DNA from 4 places in the Sphingobacterium sp. GW821-FHT03E03 genome. Region 4 is predicted to be linked to each of the others. Evidence: riboswitches for the same ligand, from Rfam matches in the RefSeq annotation. Region 4 holds a riboswitch; each other region holds the start of a gene.
What was found. A riboswitch is a leader RNA that binds a small molecule or an ion and turns the genes downstream of it on or off. The one in region 4 is predicted to bind S-adenosylmethionine.
Positions count from the first base shown of each region.

Region 1: it holds a riboswitch for S-adenosylmethionine, as region 4 does, so the genes downstream of both, metE (5-methyltetrahydropteroyltriglutamate--homocysteine S-methyltransferase) here and AC07UV_RS10520 (5-oxoprolinase) in region 4, are expected to answer to the same signal.
Region 2: it holds a riboswitch for S-adenosylmethionine, as region 4 does, so the genes downstream of both, AC07UV_RS06690 (O-acetylhomoserine aminocarboxypropyltransferase/cysteine synthase family protein) here and AC07UV_RS10520 (5-oxoprolinase) in region 4, are expected to answer to the same signal.
Region 3: it holds a riboswitch for S-adenosylmethionine, as region 4 does, so the genes downstream of both, AC07UV_RS17130 (methylenetetrahydrofolate reductase) here and AC07UV_RS10520 (5-oxoprolinase) in region 4, are expected to answer to the same signal.

Region 1 is NZ_JBWKUH010000003.1:138,416-141,589, reverse strand. It holds gene metE (5-methyltetrahydropteroyltriglutamate--homocysteine S-methyltransferase) at 1-1,589, opposite strand, end outside; SAM riboswitch class I at 1,666-1,769, opposite strand; gene AC07UV_RS05640 (response regulator transcription factor) at 1,922-2,611, opposite strand; gene AC07UV_RS05635 (ATP-binding protein) at 2,666-3,174, opposite strand, start outside.
Region 2 is NZ_JBWKUH010000004.1:51,884-55,057, forward strand. It holds gene AC07UV_RS06685 (homoserine O-acetyltransferase family protein) at 1-587, opposite strand, end outside; gene AC07UV_RS06690 (O-acetylhomoserine aminocarboxypropyltransferase/cysteine synthase family protein) at 615-1,925, opposite strand; SAM riboswitch class I at 2,184-2,296, opposite strand; gene AC07UV_RS06695 (FUSC family protein) at 2,500-3,174, opposite strand, start outside.
Region 3 is NZ_JBWKUH010000016.1:48,050-51,223, forward strand. It holds gene AC07UV_RS17125 (hypothetical protein) at 201-1,052, shown strand; SAM riboswitch class I at 1,155-1,257, shown strand; gene AC07UV_RS17130 (methylenetetrahydrofolate reductase) at 1,329-2,285, shown strand; gene AC07UV_RS17135 (DUF2723 domain-containing protein) at 2,586-3,174, shown strand, end outside.
Region 4 is NZ_JBWKUH010000007.1:20,881-24,054, forward strand. It holds gene AC07UV_RS10515 (glycoside hydrolase family 95 protein) at 1-1,425, shown strand, start outside; gene AC07UV_RS10520 (5-oxoprolinase) at 1,586-1,852, opposite strand; SAM-I-IV-variant riboswitch at 1,921-2,014, opposite strand; gene AC07UV_RS10525 (DUF3050 domain-containing protein) at 2,225-2,989, shown strand.

The DNA.
Region 1 (3,174 bases), on a different contig from region 4:
GAACCATAGGATTGTACCCAACCGTTTTGTGTAAATGCATATCCAGCTAATTGCTCACCGAAGTATTCAACCATATCATTACGTTCGAACTCACCGTGAACCAATACGTCAATATCCAATTGCTCTTGAAGGCGGATTGTATTTTCTGTTTCTTCAGCAATCGCTTTATCGTATTCTTCTTGTGTGATCGATCCCTTTTTCAGATCAGCTCTCCATTTACGCACATCTTTTGTTTGTGGGAAAGAACCGATTGTTGTCGTAGGGAATGCTGGTAAGTTGAATTTCGATTGTTGTGCCGCTTTACGGTCAGCAAAAACTGATGTACGTTTTGCATCATCATCAGTAATGTTGCTTGTCCGTGTTTTAACTTCCGGTTTGTGGATCAACGGAGAAGTACGGCGGCTTTCTGCAGCAGTTTTGTTGGCTTCGAAACGTTTTGTTGTTTCTGCATCAACTTCACCTTCTGCTAAAATAGCTAGATCTTTTACCTCTGCTAATTTTTGTTTTGCGAATGCTAACCAGTTTTTAACTTCAGCAGGTAATGATTGCTCATTATGCTCATTATCTAAGTCAAAAGGAACGTGCAATAAAGAGGAAGAAGGAGCAATCCAAACGCGGTCTTTGCCTAATGCATCAACTGCTTGTTTGATTTTAACCAATGATTTTTCGTAATCGTTTTTCCAGATGTTACGGCCTTCAACAATACCTAATGATAATGTCAATGAAGCTGGAACTTTAGCTAAAACTGTATCCAATTGGTTTTCTCCACGTACTAAATCCAAGTGTAATGCATGGATAGGTAAGTTAACCGCGATATCTTCGTTGTCTTTTAAAGCTTCGAAGTAAGTTGTCGCGATCAATTTGATGTTTTTGGCAGCAGCAGCCAATTTCTCAAACGTAGGTTGGTATAATGCTTTTACTTTTGCATCTAAATCTAAAGCCAAGAAAGGCTCGTCGATCTGAACATATTGTGCTCCAGCTTCCGCCAATTTAGACAAGATTTGCTCATATACAGGAACTAATTTGTCCAATAGGTCGATACGGTCGAAACCAGCTTCTTTTTCTTTACCGATCAAAAGGTAAGTGATTGGGCCTAATAAAACAGGTTTTGTCTCAATACCCAATGATTTTGCTTCGTTGTATTCATTTAAGAATTTCTCAGAAGTCAATTTGAACTCTTGATCTTTTGTGAATTCAGGAACCATATAGTGGTAGTTGGTATCCAACCACTTGGTCATTTCCATTGCAGTCACATCAATTCCCTTTTGTTGGAAACCGCGCGCCATTGCAAAATATAAGTCTAAGCTGTAGTTGTTGTCTACTTTATTCAACAAAGAATGGTAACGAGCAGGAATTGCACCAACAGTAAGGGTTAAATCCAATACTTGATCGTAAAAAGAGAAGTCGTTGGAAGGGATCAAATCTATTCCAGCATCTTTTTGTGTTTTCCAATTGCCTTCACGAATTTTTTTTGCTGTGTCCAATAATTCCTCAACAGAAGATTTTTTAGCCCAATAGGCCTCATTGGCTTTTTTCAATTCGCGGAACGCGCCCACACGAGGGTAACCTAAATTGTTAGTCAATAACATAATAATGTTTTTAATATTTCTTTTCAACTATATTTCTTGCTAGAGAGAGAAGGACACACTAGAATTTGGTGACTTCGGCTTATCATTCCCATATCAAGTAGGGTAGAATTTAGCACCTTGTCAAGGGACAGGTTGCTAAGGCTTCATCGGGTCTATTCCCTCTGCCTTTCTCTATAAGCGATGCTAAGTTAGAACATTTCTTTTTGATATGCAAATTTTTTATAAAAGTGCATCTATTTTTTATATTCTACTAAGGATAGAAATGTTTTATTTCTTTCTTTTCATTGGAAAGGAGGGTGAAATCACGCATTGGTATCTCACCCTCTATGCCTTTAACTCACCAGGAGTTTGTAACCTTTTCCGTGGACATTGACGATTTCAACCTTGCTGTCTTCTCTTAGGTATTTACGAAGTTTGCTCAGGAATACGTCCATACTTCTACCTGTGAAGTAATTGTCGTCATGCCATATTTTTAATAAAGCTTCTTCCCTAGTCAAAACATCATTCTTTTTTAAACAAAGTAGGCGAAGTAATTCAGCCTCTTTTGTCGATAGTTTTTGCATCTGACCTTTGTAAGAAATCTGCTGACTTGTATAGTCGAAAAAGTAATCTCCAATTTCAAACTTATCTGCAACTACTTCATCCTCTTTATCTCTGACACTTCGTTTCAATAAAGCATTAATCCGAAGAAGTAACTCCTCAACACGGAAAGGTTTTGTGATATAATCATCTCCACCCAATTCAAACGCTTCTGTCTTGTCCTCCATCATGCCTTTTGCAGTGGCGAAGATAATCGGTACGGTACTATTTGTTTTTCTGATCTCACGGCCCACGGTAAAACCGTCTTTTTTAGGCATCATGACATCGAAAATGCATAAATCATAATCATTTTTTTTGAACTGGGAAACGGCTTCGTCTCCATCAATACAGAGCGTAACGTCAAATTTTCCCTTTAATTCGAGATAGTCCTTTAAAAGATCCCCCAAATTGGGATCATCCTCTGCTAATAATATCTTTTGCATAATGAATCTATTAATTTTCACTAATGTTCCCTGAATATACAAAAAAGGAACGTGTTATTTTTTTACGGGCAAAATTACTTCAAAGGTTGTGCCCTTATCTTTCTCACTTTTTACGGTGATTCTTCCATTGAGTCTTCTCAAAATATCCTGAACATAACTTAAGCCCAGACCAAAACCTTTAACGTTGTGGACATTTCCGGTGGGGATACGATAAAATTGATCGAATATCTTTTGAAGGTGATCCCTACTCATGCCGATTCCGTTGTCTGCGATGGTGATAACAATGTTATCGCCAATATTTTTAGAACCGATATTTACATGTAGATCTCCTTTACTGTACTTAATTGCATTGTCCATTAGATTGTAAAATACATTGGAGAAATGCAGCTCATCTCCGACAACAATATCTTTTGTCGCGGCGAGATCGATACTGAATTTTCCGCCGATATTCTGCATCCGGAGCTGCATACTGTCTGTGACAGCGGCTACAAGGTCATTGATATGGACATCTTCACGATCAAGTTTTAATGTTTCTTTCTCCAGTTTTGCTAAGTCTAATACCC
Region 2 (3,174 bases), on a different contig from region 4:
CCTTTTTTACCACCATCGGGATGGTTGGCATAGAAGGTCCGGTCTGCTGTAATTGCTAAACGTTGGCTTTCATTAAAAGCGATTCCCCAGGGGGAATGTACCGCATTGGTGCCGACAACAATGAGTTGATTGATTGCGATCCTGTTGGAAGCGGCCCATTCTAGGGCCTGTTGGCCACCTAGCGAGCCGCCAATTAGAACCTCAAGTTTATTGATATCCAAATGAGCTGCGAGCAATTGATGTGCATTGACCAGATCTTTTACCGTAAACTCCGGAAAGGATAGGTAATAAGGCTGACCTGTTGCCGGGTTGATGGATAGGGGATTGCTACTACCGTAGGCGGATCCTATTACATTGGCACATACGATGTAGTAATCATTCGGATTAAATAGATCGTTAGCACCAAATAGGCCCGGCCACCAGTCCAATACATTCGCATTTGCCGTCAGGGCATGACAGACCCAGATTACGTTGCTGCGATCAGCATTGAGTTCACCAAATACCTCGTAGCTAATCTGTAAATCGACAAGTTCCTTCCCGTTTTCAAATACAAAGGGCTCGGGATGTTGATAAATATGCCTGCTCATTACGTTTAAATTAATGGATGTACCTGATTATTTGATCTTATCGAATGCTTGTTGTAGATCGGCTTTGATATCATCAATATGTTCGATCCCTACAGAAAGGCGCAATAACCCCGGAAATACACCCGCATTTGCCTGATCTTCATCACTTAACTGTTGGTGTGTTGTTGCAGCAGGATGGATGATCAATGATTTTGTGTCGCCTACATTGGCCAAATGGCTGATGAGCTCTAGGCTGTCGATAAAAGCATTAGCTTTTTGAGCAGCATCACCCTTCAACTGGAAGGAAAGGACAGCACCATAACCGTTTTTAAGATATTTTTGCGCATTGGCAAAACTCGGTGAACTTTTTAATCCTGGATAATTTACCTTCTCTACCTGTGGATGGGCTTCAAGCCATTTGGCAACCTCTAAGGTGTTGTCCACATGGCGTTGGACGCGCAATGACAGTGTTTCAAGTCCTTGTAACAATAAGAATGAATTGAATGGAGAAAGTGCCGGACCAAAATCACGTAGACCTTCAACACGGGCGCGGATAGCAAATTGAATATTGCCAAAAGGCCCTTTTTCACCGAATACTTCAGAGAATACCAAGCCGTGATAGCCCTCGGATGGTTCGGAAAATTGTGGGTATTTTCCATTGCCCCAATTGTAATTCCCGCCATCAACGATGACACCACCGATACTTGTGCCATGACCGCCGATCCATTTTGTTGCAGATTCAACGACGACATGTGCACCATATTCCAATGGTTTGAACAGATAACCTCCGGCACCAAACGTATTATCAACAATTAAAGGTAAATCATATTTTTTAGCAACAGCAGCAATTTTTTCAAAGTCAGGAATGTTGAAACTAGGATTTCCGATGGTCTCCACATAGATAGCTTTTGTTTTATCGTCAATAAGAGCTTCAATTTTGTCTGCTTCGGCATCGGTCGCAAAACGAGCTTCGATACCCAAGCGTTTGAAAGCAACTTTAAACTGGTTAAATGTACCACCGTATAAATTAGAACCTGCCACAAAGTTATCTCCCTTTTCAAGAATATTGTTTAAGGCGATAAATTGTGCCGCTTGACCCGAAGCAACAGCTAAAGCCGCAACCCCACCTTCCAACGCTGCAATACGTTGTTCAAAAACATCCGTCGTAGGATTCATTATCCGTGTATAGATATTGCCAAATTGTTTCAGCGCAAATAGATTGGCTCCATGTTCAGCATTCTCAAATACAAATGAAGATGTTTGGTATATAGGTACCGCTCTGGATCCAGTGGTTGGATCTGCCACTTGGCCAGCGTGAACTTGTAGCGTTTCGAATTTTAGATTTTTGTTGGAAGACATAATATATCAGATTTTAAGGGTTCAAAAAAATGTTAACAAGGAAAAAAAGGAAGCATACACACCTGCTGAAAAGGTCTATTAATATCGTTATCCGGGAAAAAGGAGAATGATGCTTAACAAGTTGGGAGGTGCATATGCATGCGCATTCGCATAGACATGGCAATGCTATGTGTTGCTCCTTTACCTATTAGTTGGTTCGTCTGAAATGAACCTAAATTGTTGATGGTTTTGTGTAATGTAATAATCATTGTCTTATTTCATTTATATGCTCCAAAACGATATTGCTTTGGACAGGATTTGGCACCTTTTCAACCAAATTGAAGGTTGCCAGTGGGTCATAGAGCCAGTCTCTCGCCACTTCTTTATAAATCAAGACCTGCTGATTAAGGAAGGTGTTGATTAGAAATCTTCATCTGAAGACACTGCAAATATAAACTTCTTTTCTATTAATGCAAAAGAAAAACAATTTTTTAATTAAAACTATTTTGTAAATACATGTTCCCAATAACCTACAGAAATATAGGCTGAGTTGAAAATCACGTGGTTATTTACTTTTTAAGGACGGAATTTCACCTTATTTTTTACTAGGTGAGATATGTTCCGCTATTTGATCCAAATCTGTCAATAACGATTTTAACTCATCTATTCTGACATAGATGTCTTTGTGCAGGACTTCCGGATTCTTTTTACTGATGGAAATGGAAAGTCCGACTAGATGCGAATTGACGCGATAGGAGAGTGCTTGAAAATGGTGGATATGGGACCAATCTATCCATTTGTGCTCAGGTTCTTTCTTCATTTGGTTGATGGAGTCTGAAAATAGTGCCATCGCTGTTTGCGCCTTTTTACGTGCTAACCGGATGTCAAAGGAGCTCTGTAGATTGTCTGATAGCCGTTGGTTGATAATCTGGAAGTAATGTTGGTTGTAGCTTGCAACCTCCTTTGCTAAATGGACCAAGCTTGAGCTTTGGCGTACTGGAATCAAGAAGTATCCTGCGATGGTCAGAAATGCACCTATCAATGTAAAAGCCATACGACTGCCCAAAATAAGATCGATATTGCCTTCAAATAGGTTTAGCGCAATGACAACGCCCAATGTAATAAAAATAACACTGACCATATAATTGGATCGGTTGAATAGAAAGAAGCCAAAAAGACCGATTGCCGATAGGCTCAGTAATAAGGGGAGACTTTGGAAGAATGCTAGACAGAAGATGCCGATCAAAATACCTGAAAATGTACCTACAAT
Region 3 (3,174 bases), on a different contig from region 4:
TATAAATTTGAATCGAAAAAGGTCTAAGTTCGTAAAGGAATTTAGACCTTTTTCGATTCATTAAGTTGAGGTTTTAAATCGTATTTTGCTTCATCTGACAAAATTTTTGTCTTGGGACAGTCAGGGATCTCTTACTCTGATGGATTTTGTTTAAATTGGTACTGAATAATCAATATATTGACCATTATAAACGATCTGTCTTGAAACTATTACTGCTAATTATTTCAACGATATTCTTATCCTCTTGCGCTTTCTTTGGGAAGAAAAAAGAATTTCCGATCGGAAATTATCAAGTTATCTGTGGTTATACCAATGACGGCTACCTAGAGGCCAAAGCTAAGGATCCACTAAATATTGAACCTGATACATATTGTGATCATCCACTTCATCATCGTTCCTTTCTCTCCCTTCAGGATAAAGGACAATTTGTCCTCGCGATAGGTGATATCTTAATCTATGGCAAATATCGATTTGAAGGGGATAAAATTGAATTGGTGGATGATAAAAAGGGAACCCTCTCTTTGGATATAATTCAAGTAAAAAAGAATTTCGTACAATTGAAAGGTGATTTCTCCCAATTCAATTCAGCCCATTTGCCAAATACGGAACGGTTGTTTCTCAATTTTGAATTGGACAAAACACCCATTCGCGAGCAGCCTAGTAAATTTGATAGTGTAGTCAATCTTTGGCGTAATATTCCGACAAGTGCTGAAAATGATCAAGAGGTAAAGGCCCGGGCATTAAACTTTTTAGATTATTCTATTGCATACTTTCAGCACATCTCAAATTCTGGCGTCCATAGTGATTATAAGATAGATGGGATTGAATCTCCAATTACTTATGCGCAAAATGGCATTGTACTGAAACAATGGGAAGACGTTCCTGTTTCATGGAAAGAGCTATTTTACAACGAGGAGAATGCATTGGTTGCCTATAAATATTTAATGGATGGATTTAAGTACGGAGAGAAGGAGAAATATAGTGTCTCAGGTCTGTTGCTAATCACATTCTATTTAAAGAATCTACGTAATTCTCTTTCAACTTTGAAATAATTTGCATGGTAAAATCTGGGAAAACGACAGCTTTGTTGCTATAATTTATAGCTTTTCGAAAAAATATTTTTGTTGTTTGGTTTTTTAAGACGATATTAGCAACGCTTATAGAGAAAGGCCGAGGGACTAGACCCAGTGAAGCCTTAGCAACCTGTATTGTTCAAGGTGCTAAATTCTACCCTGCTCCATGTGGGAAAGATAAGTTACATGCAGATAGACATATCCTCGACTTGTGCGTTTCGATGTAAGCCAACCCAAACTTAAAACAGTTTTTTAATGAAGATTATCGACCATATCCAGAATGCTAAAGGAAAAACATTGTTTTCTTTTGAGCTATTACCTCCTGCAAAGGGACAGGGCATCCAAAGTATTTTTAAAACAATGGATGAACTGATGGAATTTAAACCTCCCTTTATTGATGTAACCTATCATCGGGAAGATTATATCTATAAGGAACATGCAAGTGGGCTGTTGGAACGTGTATCTTATCGCAAGCGACCAGGAACAGTGGCGATATGCGCTGCGATCATGAATAAGTATAAAGTGGACGCAGTACCCCATCTGATATGTGGTGGCTTTACCAAAGAGGAAACTGAAAATGCTCTGATCGACTTAAATTTCTTGGGTATCGATAACGTATTGGTATTACGAGGTGATGCACGTAAAGGAGATGCTGATTTTATTCCAAGTGAAGGCGGACACGCTTTTGCAACGGATCTATTGGAACAGGTAACGGATATGAATAAAGGGAAGTACCTCCACGAAGATATTATCACATCTGAAAAAACCGATTTTTGTATTGGTGTCGCAGGATACCCTGAGAAACACTTTGAATCCCCTAATTTCAATACTGATTTTAAATATCTGAAGCAAAAAGTGGATATGGGTGCTGAGTTTATTGTAACTCAAATGTTCTTTAACGTGGAGAAGTATAAGGAATTCGTGACCAAATGCCGTGACAATGGAATCCATGTGCCTATCATTCCAGGCCTAAAACCATTGACGACCAAAAAACAATTGGTTACTTTGCCAAGAATTTTCCACCTGGATATTCCTGAGGAATTGAGTGATGCAGTTGCAGCATGTAAAACTAATGCTGATGTAAGGCAAGTAGGCGAAGAATGGCTTGTGCAGCAATGTCAGGAACTGATTAAATTTGGTGCGCCAGTATTGCACTTTTATACCATGAGTAATCCTGGGCCAACGAAAAAGATTGTCGAGAAGTTAGCCTAAAAAATATAAGAGAAGCGAGGGATTTTCCCTCGCTTTTTTATTGAACCTATAGCGGATATACCGTTTTGGACTTGTGAAATGAATCGCATTTACTCCATGGCCTATGTAGCTTATGGGATGAAGTATGCCATTACCCCTGCTTTCAAAATCAGCATTTCTCTTTTCACTATAGAAGTGGCCTCTTTCAAAAAATATTTTTAGTTAGACGGTAGTGTTAAATAGTGTTAATTAACATTTTTAAATCGAGATAACTATTTAATTTAAAGCACTAAAAAAATAAGATATACACCAATTGTCCTTATGATGTATAATAAATTAAACTCACGATTTGGTTTGGCCTGTGGCCTCATTGCTACTTTTGTCTACATTGTTACTGTCGAAAAGACCGTGAGCTGGTGGGATTGTGGTGAATTTATCGCCTGTGCGTATAAACTTGAGGTGGCACATCAACCTGGCGCTCCGCTATTTTTACTTATTCAGAATGTTTTTTCCAATCTGGCTTTCGGTAATACAGGGCAGGTCGCCTACTGGATGAATATTGGTTCGGCAGTCTGTAGCGGTCTGACGGTGACATTTTTATTTTGGACAATCACAGCGATTGCTCGGAAGATTGTAAAGAAGCCACAGCAATCTGCTTTTTCTTACTATTTACAGATCTTTGGAGCGGGTGCAGTGGGGGCTATGGCCTTTAGTTTCAGTGATACCTTCTGGTATTCGGCCGTAGAATCCGAAGTGTATGCGATGTCTTCACTTTGTACAGCCGTGGTTTTCTGGGCGATTTTTAAATGGGAAGTGCGTGCGGATCAGAATGGAAGTGACCGCTGGCTGATTTTTATCGCTTTCGTCATGGGGCTTTCGATCGGAGTCCACCTGTTAAATCTTTTGGCTA
Region 4 (3,174 bases):
GCCATGTTCAACCGTTTGTCGCTTCGATTGGGGCAGTCGAAAGATGACTTACCGACCGATGAGCGTTTGGTGGCCTTTGGTAAAGAACCGGATCAGGATCCGGGGCTGGCAGCCTTATTTTATCAGTATGGTCGCTACCTTAGTATTAGCAGTACGCGTTTAGGTCTGCTGCCGCCGAATTTACAAGGGCTATGGGCAAATCAGATTCAGACACCCTGGAATGGGGACTACCACCTGGATATCAATGTGCAAATGAACCATTGGCACCTCGGGGCGGCCAATTTGGGCGAGCTCAATGAACCCTTGGTGGGGCTTGTGGAAGGCCTTATGGCCCCGGGGGCGAAGACCGCGAAAGCATACTATAATGCACCGGGCTGGGTAGCCCATGTGATCACCAATGTATGGGGCTATACCGAACCCGGAGAGTCTGCTTCCTGGGGAATTGCCAATGCGGGCTCGGGCTGGCTCTGCAATAACCTTTGGGAACATTACCTCTATACCGAAGATATAGATTATCTACGACGCATATACCCGATTCTCTATGGGGCAGCACAGTTTTACGCCAGCGCCTTGACTGAATACCCCGGTAAAGGTTGGCTGTTGACTTCGCCATCGGTATCTCCCGAAAATTCCTTTAAGCTTCCTAATGGCCACCAGGCAAACGTCACGATGGGACCAACGATAGATAATCAGATCGTACGTGAATTATTTGGAAATATCATTCATGCAGCGGGATTATTGGGCAAACAATCGGATCCTTTTTTAACGAAGGTTTCAGCGCAATTGAAACGCTTAGCACCGGCAGTGCAGCTAGCCAAAGATGGCCGTATCATGGAATGGATCGAAGATTATGAAGAAGTTGATCCGCAGCATCGGCATATCTCGCATTTGTATGGTTTGTATCCAGGCTATTTGATCCGTTATGATGAACATCCAGACTGGCAGCTAGCCGCTAAAAAAAGCCTAGATGTACGGGGAGATGATGGGCCGAGCTGGGCCATTTCCCATAAACTCTTGTTTTGGACCAGATTGCATGAGGGCGAACGGGCCTATAAATTATTTCGGCAGCTGATGACACCACGTGTCGATACACATATTAATTATGGTGCTGGGGGCGGTGTTTATGCCAATTTGTTAACAGCAGGCCCCCCATTTCAGATCGATGGTAATTTTGGTGGAGCAGCTGGTATTGCCGAGATGCTGGTGCAGTCCCATCAGGATACGGTGTATCTTCTACCGGCGACCCCTGAAGCCTGGAAAAAAGAAGGTCAGGTCAGGGGAATGCGCATCAAAGGAAATCATACCATAGACATGGAATGGAAAGATGGTAAGATACTGAACTATCAGATTTATTCACCCAAATCACATCAACTTCAGGTATGTATAGATCATAACTGGGTCGCCTATCATACAAAAGAAAAATAAAAGGGTCCCTAGTCTGCAATTTTTGCAGGCCGGGGATCCTTTTGTCTTAAAAATCTCATTGCATACACATGTGTTATACACAATTACATGTAAATATGAAAAACAGAGAAGACAAGACGGTAGTCGGTACTTCTGCGCTGAAAGTGCTATGACTGCTGTCTTAAGATTGCAATGGAATCAATACATTGTGTTCCAAACGTACAGGGACATGCTTCACTGAGGTAAAACCGTCTTCCTTGGAAATGATGTTGGATAGATCCAGTCCTCTTTTGGAGAAAGTACTGAGCAGCGCTGTCCGAAAGGTCGCTTTGGCCGAGCCCCAACCCTGTCCCAAGATTGTATCGTTATTGAGCTGTATTAGTTCGTCTGTGGAATAGTAGCTGAATTTTTCCAGTAAGTGTTGGTAAAGATTTGTTGTTGTAGCCATACAATTTAAAAATTTAAAGGATTAAACCATAAACTGTATCCAGATCTTGTTGGGGAAAAATAACCGTTGTATAACGTTTATTTTGGTCGAAACCCGTATTAATTTACCACCGCGGTGTCTACACTCGGTTGGTATTGCATCATGCAATTCTGAATACTCTACAAATATAGTAGATTATTTTTTAATATTAAAAATATTTTTGTTTTTTTGGTAATTGGGCGTGGATAAGAAGACTAAGGCCGGCAAAAGTGAGTTTGGTTTTTTGGCTGTGGTTTGGTTATGAAGTGGATAGCTTGACCGATAATTTATCATGTTACTGTAATCTCGTCGAAAATACTTTAAAAAACAGAGATAAGACAATACTTTTGCGGCATGAATAGAATTGCGGAAATTAACGAATACATTGCTGCCGAACGCGAGGTATTATTGCAACACTCCTTGTATCCTAAAATCAAAACGATCAAGAATCTACGTTCTTTTACTGAAGGGCATGCGTACGCTGTATGGGATTTTATGTCTTTATTAAAAGCTTTGCAGATTAAATTGACCTGCACAACTTTACCTTGGTTTGCAAGTGAGCACCCTTCGACACGCTATCTGATTAACGAAATTGTATTAGCGGAAGAATCCGACGAATATATCGATGGTCGCCGTTTGAGCCATTTTGAAATGTATCTGGACGCAATGAGTGAAATGGGGGCAGACCTGCACCTGGTTAACAAGTTTATCGTGAGCGCCAAGAAATCCAAAAGTATTTTTGATGCCATTGCATTGACAACCTTGGATAAAAGGATCAAGGATTTTCTGAATTTTACTTTTGAATTGATCGAAGAAGGGGAGGTACATAAAATTGCTGCTGCCTTTACATTTGGTCGTGAGGATCTTATCCCGGGTATGTTTACCTCCATTTTGCAGGAGCTGAAAACCAACTTCCCTGAATCGAGCTTAGATAATTTTATCTACTATTTCCAACGTCATATTGATTTGGACGGTGATGAGCATGGCCCTTTGGCAATGCAGATGATCAGCGATTTGGCCAAAGAGGATGATGAGAAGTGGGAAGAAATGAAAATAGTCAGTAAAGAGGCGCTTCAAAAGCGCATTGAACTCTGGAACGCAATAGAAGATTCCCTATAAGGAATCTTCTATTTTTTATTGAGCTCCTGTCCCGCGTTCATTTTTATTCTGTAATAAATGTGAATATGTATTTGTTGCATAGTGATTTCATACAGTTTTTAACCTCCATTTCCCCAGAAATGGTATTATCCGGAGAAGAGGCTGTGCTAACAAAAATTCCCCCACTAAATTATTTCGAAGAATTT